DNA from 3 places in the Nonomuraea sp. NPDC005692 genome. Region 3 is predicted to be linked to each of the others. Evidence: riboswitches for the same ligand, from Rfam matches in the RefSeq annotation. Region 3 holds a riboswitch; each other region holds the start of a gene.
The links. Region 3 has a riboswitch for cyclic di-AMP ahead of ABZ459_RS26525 (NlpC/P60 family protein). Riboswitches for the same ligand answer to the same signal wherever they lie in the genome.
Positions count from the first base shown of each region.

Region 1: another riboswitch for cyclic di-AMP. It lies ahead of ABZ459_RS08885 (C40 family peptidase); the one in region 3 lies ahead of ABZ459_RS26525 (NlpC/P60 family protein).
Region 2: another riboswitch for cyclic di-AMP. It lies ahead of ABZ459_RS36850 (hypothetical protein); the one in region 3 lies ahead of ABZ459_RS26525 (NlpC/P60 family protein).

Region 1 covers NZ_JBEXYU010000003.1:135,062-137,318, reverse strand. Annotated here, with positions in the region: gene ABZ459_RS08890 (hypothetical protein) at 1-191, opposite strand, end outside; gene ABZ459_RS08885 (C40 family peptidase) at 345-827, opposite strand; cyclic di-AMP (ydaO/yuaA leader) riboswitch at 958-1,121, opposite strand; gene ABZ459_RS08880 (NlpC/P60 family protein) at 1,484-2,257, opposite strand, start outside.
Region 2 covers NZ_JBEXYU010000025.1:14,045-16,301, forward strand. Annotated here, with positions in the region: gene galT (galactose-1-phosphate uridylyltransferase) at 1-1,011, shown strand, start outside; cyclic di-AMP (ydaO/yuaA leader) riboswitch at 1,080-1,218, shown strand; gene ABZ459_RS36850 (hypothetical protein) at 1,224-2,189, shown strand; gene sigJ (RNA polymerase sigma factor SigJ) at 2,204-2,257, opposite strand, start outside.
Region 3 covers NZ_JBEXYU010000013.1:168,026-170,282, reverse strand. Annotated here, with positions in the region: gene ABZ459_RS26530 (LuxR C-terminal-related transcriptional regulator) at 1-16, shown strand, start outside; gene ABZ459_RS26525 (NlpC/P60 family protein) at 43-1,086, opposite strand; cyclic di-AMP (ydaO/yuaA leader) riboswitch at 1,093-1,244, opposite strand; gene ABZ459_RS26520 (amino-acid N-acetyltransferase) at 1,532-2,101, shown strand; gene ABZ459_RS26515 (RDD family protein) at 2,187-2,257, shown strand, end outside.

The sequences.
Region 1 (2,257 bases), on a different contig from region 3:
GCGCGGTGCCCCACGACCACGGACCGCGCGCCGCGGGCCACCTGACCGCCGTCGCCCCACAACCCGCGCGCCCCGGCGGGCAGGACGGCGGCGGGCGGCGCGTCGGCGACCACGAGAACCGCCGTCGACAGCAGCAGCACCGAAAGGAGCAGACGCGGACTGCGGAGGGACGGACGCACCTGCGAGGACACGGCCCGATGCTAGTCGGCCCAGGACGCTCCCGGCCCCTTCACGAGGCCGGCCCCTTCGCCAGACCGGTCCCTTCAGGAGGCCGGTCCCTTCACGAAGCCGGGCATGCGACAGGCCCCGGCCCGGACCGGGGATGGTCCGGGCGGGGCCCGTTGTCACGCGCCGGGACGCACCGCGCCGACGAACGACGACTTCCGCCATCCGCCCAGTTTGTCGATGCGCACCCGTTCGCCGGTCCGCGGCGAATGGACCATCTTGCCGTGGCCGACATACATGCCGACGTGGCCCAGCCCGTTGAAGAACATCAGGTCGCCCGGCTTGAGATTGCGCCAGGAGACCTTGCGCTTGATGCGGGCGAACTGGCTGTTCGTCACGCGCGGGAGTCGCACTCCGGCCTTCTTCCAGGCGTACTGGACGAGTCCGGAGCAGTCGAACGCACCAGGGCCCGTGGCCCCGTACCGGTACGGGTCGCCGACCTGATGCTTGGCGACGGCGACGGCCCTGCGGGCCTTCGACGCCTGCCGCGCGGCCTTCGCCGACTTGGCGGACCTGGCGGTCTTCGCCGACTTGGCCGACTTCGCAGTGGCCGCCTTGGCGGTGCTGGACACCGCGGTGAGCCTGGCGGCCGATTCGCTCACCGTCTGCGCCCCGGCCGGCACGGCATGGAGAGCCGCACCTCCGGCCGTCACGGTCATCGTGAGTGCGACGCCCCTCAGGGCAAGACGGGACAGACGGGGGTTATGCAGGGAGGTAGACAGGATTTCTCCTTGTGTCTTCCACGAACGCCTACCGGGTTAGCTGACGGATTCGGGCCTGGAAGTCGCCCTACGGCGCGATGACGCGCCGATTCACCCCTGATCCCGGGGGATTACGGGATCTTTGGGTCCCCGGCTCCGTGCCTCCTGGCTGCACGGACTCGGCAGGTCGCCGCCCGATGGTTGTCTCTGCATAGGGATATCGGCGGCGACCGATGGATTTTCATCTGGTCCGCATCGGGGGTTCCGATGTCGATCCGCGGTGCGCATGGCTTGCTGACCGCGACGCCAGAAACTACGCGGACGGGTCAAGATTTGGCAAAGGGAGACACCGGCTGTAAAGATCAGATAAAGGTGGGAGTAAAGGGGGAAATCCCTGCTCGAGCAGCGAGTTCCGTTACCGCTTTGTGACCCTTCTCACACTTCGCGGCACACCCGATTGTCAGGACCCTTTCGCCCCGTTTGTCCCTTTCGCCTCAGGGGTCGCGGACAGCCCGAAGCCGCCCGCGATTCCGGTCGCCGGGCGGTCAGGGGGCGGGTCAGGGGCGGATGGCTCCGACCAGGGGGCGGCGGTAGTCGGCGAGGCGGACGACCTTCACGACGTCCCCCGTCTGCGGCGCGTGGACGATCTTGCCTCCGCCCGCGTAGATGCTGACGTGCCCGAGCCCCTCGCTGAAGATGAGGTCCCCCGGCTGGAGGTCCTTGATGTCCACCTTCCGGCCGGCGCCCCAGGCCCACTGCTGCCACGTCGTACGCGGCAGTGTGACACCGGCCGCGCGCCAGGCGGCCTGTGTCAGCCCTGAGCAGTCGTAGCCGCGCGGGCCCGTGCCCCCGTAGATGTACGGCTTGCCGACCTGGGCGAAGGCGAACTGCAGGACGGCGGCCGCGCTGCCCGAGGCGGGACCGGTGTACTTGATGCCGGTGCTGTTGGGGTTGCCCGGGTTGTAGGCCCCCAGCTTGTCCAGGAGCTTCTTCTGCTGGCCGACCAGCTTCAGCACCTCGGCCCGCTCCCGCTGGACGGCGTCCCGCTCCTTGTCGGCGTCGGCCAGCGCGGTCTCGGCGTTGTCGCGCTCGGCCTTGAGGCCCTTGTTCTCGCGGTCGAAGGCGGCCAGCTTCTCCAGCCGCTCGCGCGAGAGCTGCCCGGCCATGGCCAGCCCGGCCAGCAGGTTCTCGGGGTTGTCGACCCCGACCATGCCGGGCAGGGAGGTGACGTCCCCGCCCATCTTGTACGAGTCCACCGCCGCCCTGATGATCTCGGCCCGCAGGTCGGCGACCGTCTGCAGCTTGCGCTTGTAGCGGTCGTTCAGCGTGGT
Region 2 (2,257 bases), on a different contig from region 3:
GACGACGCCGACCGGAGCGCGATCGACCGGCGGCCGCTCGACCCGCGGCCGGTGGCCTCCGAGCTGCGCTACGACCCGCTGACCGAGGAGTGGATCGCGATCGCCGGCCACCGGCAGACGCGGACGTTCCTGCCGCCGGCCGACGAGTGCCCGTTGTGCCCGTCGTCCGACACGCGGGCGTCGGAGATCCCGGCCCACGACTATGACGTGGTGGTGTTCGAGAACCGCTTCCCCTCTTTCTCCGGAAATTTTGGGACTTATGGGGATGTCGGCGGCCTGAGTGAGGTGCGACCGGGTGTCGGGCGGTGTGAGGTGGTCTGTTTCACCTCCGACCACTCCTCCTCCTTCTCCAGGCTCTCCAACGCCCAGGTCAGGCTGGTCATGGAGGCGTGGGCCGACCGGACGGCCGAGCTGTCCGGCATCGAGGGCGTCGAGCAGGTGTTCTGCTTCGAGAACAGGGGTGAGGAGATCGGCATCACGCTCCCCCACCCGCACGGGCAGATCTACGCCTACCCCTACGTGACCCCGCGCACCAAGCTCCAGCTCGGGGCCGCCTCGCGGCACACGGGCGGCAACCTGTTCGCCGACGTGCTGGCCGCCGAGCGGGCCGCCGGCACCCGGGTGGTGGCCGCCAACGAGCTCTGGACGGCGTTCGTGCCGGCCGCCGCGCGCTGGCCGTTCGAGGTGCACGTGTATCCGCACCGGCAGGTGCCCGACCTGGCGGCGCTGTCGGAGGAGGAGCGGGCCGCGTTCGCACCGCTGTACACCTCGGTGCTGCGCGCGCTCGACGCGCTGTTCGGGGTGGCGATGCCGTACATCTCGGCCTGGCACCAGGCGCCGGTGCGGTACGGCCGCGAGCTGGCCTACCTGCACCTGGAGCTGTTCAGCATCAGGCGGGCGCCAGGGAAGCTGAAGTACCTGGCGGGCTCGGAGTCGGCCATGGGCGCCTTCGTCAACGACGTGCTGCCGGAGGAGGCGGCACGCATGTTGCGATCACGGATTGATCACTAATTGGTTTCTCATTAAAGTCGCATGACTCGTGATCTACCACTAATATCCCGTTAGACATCGGCCATAACGGCCGTTGTACGCCTAATCCCGGGCGTGTTGCCCGGGAGCCGGGGACCCATCGCATCCGGGGTGAATCCGCGCAAGTGGTAGGGACTGCTCCCGTGCCCGAACCCGTCAGCTAACCCGGCCGGCAGAGGGAGAGGAACAACCACGTGGCGGCTTCGTCCCCCGCGAGTCTTGCCGTCGGTCTCATCACCGCCACCGCCCTGCTCGTCCATCCGGCCGCCGCGTCAGCCGCCGTCTCGGCCGCGCCCAAGCCGTCGGAGGCGCAGCTGCGGGCCCAGCTCAAGCAGCTCAACCGCAAGGTCGACAAGCTGATCGAGACGTACAACCTCAAGCGCGTCGAGCTGGCCAAGGCGCAGCAGGCCGCCACCGCGGCCCAGCAGCGGCTCACCGCCGCCGAGCAGGCGGTGGCCACGGCCGAGCAGCGGGTCGCCGAGATCGCCCGGCTGCGCTACCAGAACGGCGACACCTCCCTGCCGGCGTTCATGATGACCCCGGACGGCGGCGGCGCGGCCGTGCTCGAACAGCTCACCGCCGAGCAGCAGGCGGTCGTCGACAGCGTGGCCAAGGCCCGCGACGACCAGAAGAAGGCCGCCACGGCCGCCGCCGCGCTCGCGACGGAGCTCAAGACGGGCACGGCGGAGGTGGCCGAGCAGCGCGACGACGCCCAGGACGTCATCGACGACATCAAGAAGAAGCTCCAGGACCTTGTCCCGTTCGGGCCGGGCAAGAAGTCCGACGGGAGCTGGGCGCCCGAGCTGCCGTCCGGCTCGGACAACATCACGCCGCGCACCCAGCTGATGCGGGCGCAGGTGCGGAAGAACTTCTCGCTGCCGTACGAGGTGGGCTGCTTCCGGTCCGGCTCCAGCGGCGAGCACCCGCTCGGCCGGGCCTGCGACTTCATGATGAGCACGGGCGGCACCATGCCGAGCGCCGTCAACAACGCCCTCGGCGACCGCCTGGCCGACTGGGCGCTGAAGAACAAGGCCAAGCTGGGCGTCAAGTACGTGATCTGGAAGCAGCGCATCAACCAGGGCTCGGGCTGGCGCTCGATGTCCGACCGCGGCAGCATCACCGAGAACCACTACGACCACGTGCACATCTCGATGAACTAGCCGCGTCCGGCGGCTCAGCGGACGCCGGTGAGCTTGTCGGGGTTGGTGACCGAGTAGACGGCGGCGAT
Region 3 (2,257 bases):
CCGCCAGCTCATCTAGCGGCGCTCGGCGAAGTGCCGCGCCGGTCAGTCCGCGATGCGCACGCCGCCGGCGAACGGCCGCCTGTCTATCGAGGCGACCCGCACGACGTCACCCGTCTGCGGGGCGTGGACCATCATGCCGCCGCCGATGTAGATGCCGACGTGGTGCAGGTCGCTGTAGAAGAACACCAGGTCGCCGGGGCGCAGCTGGTCGCGGCTGATGTGCGTGCCGGCCGTCCACTGGTCGCCGGTGTAGTGGGGGAGCGAGATGCCCACGCGCTGGTAGGCGGCCATCACCAGGCCGGAGCAGTCGTAGGAGCGCGGCCCCTCCGCGCCCCACACGTACGGCTTGAGCTGCTGGGTGAGCGCCCATTTGGCGGCCTGGGCGGCCTTGCCGTCGCCGATGACCGGCAGGTTGACGCGTACGGCGCGGGTGCCGGGACGGCCCGCCTCGCCGACGGCCCGCCGGTAGAGGTTGCTCTCGACCTTGGTGACCAGCTTGGTGATCTTCGAGCGCTTGCCCTCGAGATCGGTGACGATCTTCTGGACCTCGGCGATGCGGGTCTTGGCGCCGGCCCTGGCCCGCTCGGCGGCCTCCATGGCCTTGGCGAGCTGGTTGACCTCCTCGCCCTGCTGCTGTTCGAGCGCGTACGTGGTCGCGGCCCGGTCGAGGAAGGTCTCGGGGTCGCCGGACTGGGCGAAGGCCAGGGCCTTGTCCAGGCCGCCGGTGATGTAGGCGTTCTGGGCGAGCAGCGAGGCCCTGGCGCGCCTGGCGGCCAGGTCGGACTCGCTGGTGGCCAGGATCTTCTGGGCGGAGTCGTTGGCCTTCTGTGCGGCCTTCAGCCGTTCGCGCTGCTCGTTGTACTGCTCGGCCAGCGTCTCGATCTCTTCGTGCAGCTTCTCCACCTGGTCGGCGAGTTCGGAGAGCGACGGCTTCGGGTCGGCGGCGGCGGAACCGACGGGGACGGCGAACAGCATCGCGGCGATGGTGACGCCGATGACGCCGAGGCGGCGTGTGCGCCTGGCCTGCTCCTGGGGGCGGGCGTGCCTGCCCCCAGACTTCCCCGAGCGGTCGAGCGTCCGCTTCACCAACCGAGCTCCTCTCATCGACGCCGGCCGGGTTAGCTGACGGGTTCGGGCCGGAGCAGCCCTACCGAGATGGTCGGATTCACCCCAAGTGGTGGCGCGAGGTGCTCGCCACCGTTGGTTCCCCGGCTTCCCTTGCGGGAATTGGGCGTGTCTTTCCGCGCGCATTACGCGGAGAACATCGTCGCTGGACACTAATGCACTCCGGGTTCACGCTCAACCGGAACTGCCGAGTCTGTAGAGGTTTCACAACTGAAGGGTCACAAGGTGATCTCGTGGGTAGCCGTACGGAAGCAGGCTTCTGCACCTTTTGTCCAGCATTCAGGGTGCTGAGGTCTGGAGGAAAGCTCCAAGTCGGCTCGTGTTCGCCTGACCACGGGATGTGATGAGATGCCCGAGACGTGGGATTTAGGGCCGAGCCGTAATGAGATCTGTACCCTGGAGAGCCATGGAGCAGGTGGCCGAAGTGGCAGTCCCCGAGACCGCGGTCGTGGTCAGGCGTGCGCGCACGCCCGACGTGCGTGCGATCAGGCGTCTCGTGGACACCTACGCGGGCGCGGGGCCGCGGCTCCTGGAGAAGGCCACGGTCACGCTGTACGAGGACGTCCAGGAGTTCTGGGTGGCCGAGCGGAGCGGGGAGGTCGTCGGCTGCGGCGCGCTCCACGTGCTCTGGGAGGACCTCGCCGAGGTCCGTACGGTGGCCGTCGATCCCGCGTGCCGGGGGTTGGGGGTCGGGCGGCGGATCGTCTCGGCACTCGTCCGGCAGGCGAAGGATCTGGGGCTGCGGCGTGTATTCTGTCTGACTTTTGAGGTCGACTTCTTCGCGAGGCACGGTTTCCGCCCCATCCAGGGCACACCGGTCTCACCCGAGGTCTACGCCGAGTTGCTGGCCTCGTACGACGAGGGTGTGGCGGAGTTCCTTGATCTGGAACACGTCAAACCGAACACCCTTGGCAACACCCGCATGCTGCTGCATCTGACATCGGGTGACGCGGACCTTGACCACTTGGAAAGGTGATTGTTGATACCTATGTCGATACGTTGGGCAGCACAGGCATGTGTCCTGACACGTGCCACATGCGCACTCGAAGCGAGGTGACACGGTGAGCACCGGACAGCCGCCGTACCCACAGGACGATTCCGGCGAGAACCCCGAGTACGGGCAGCACCACGG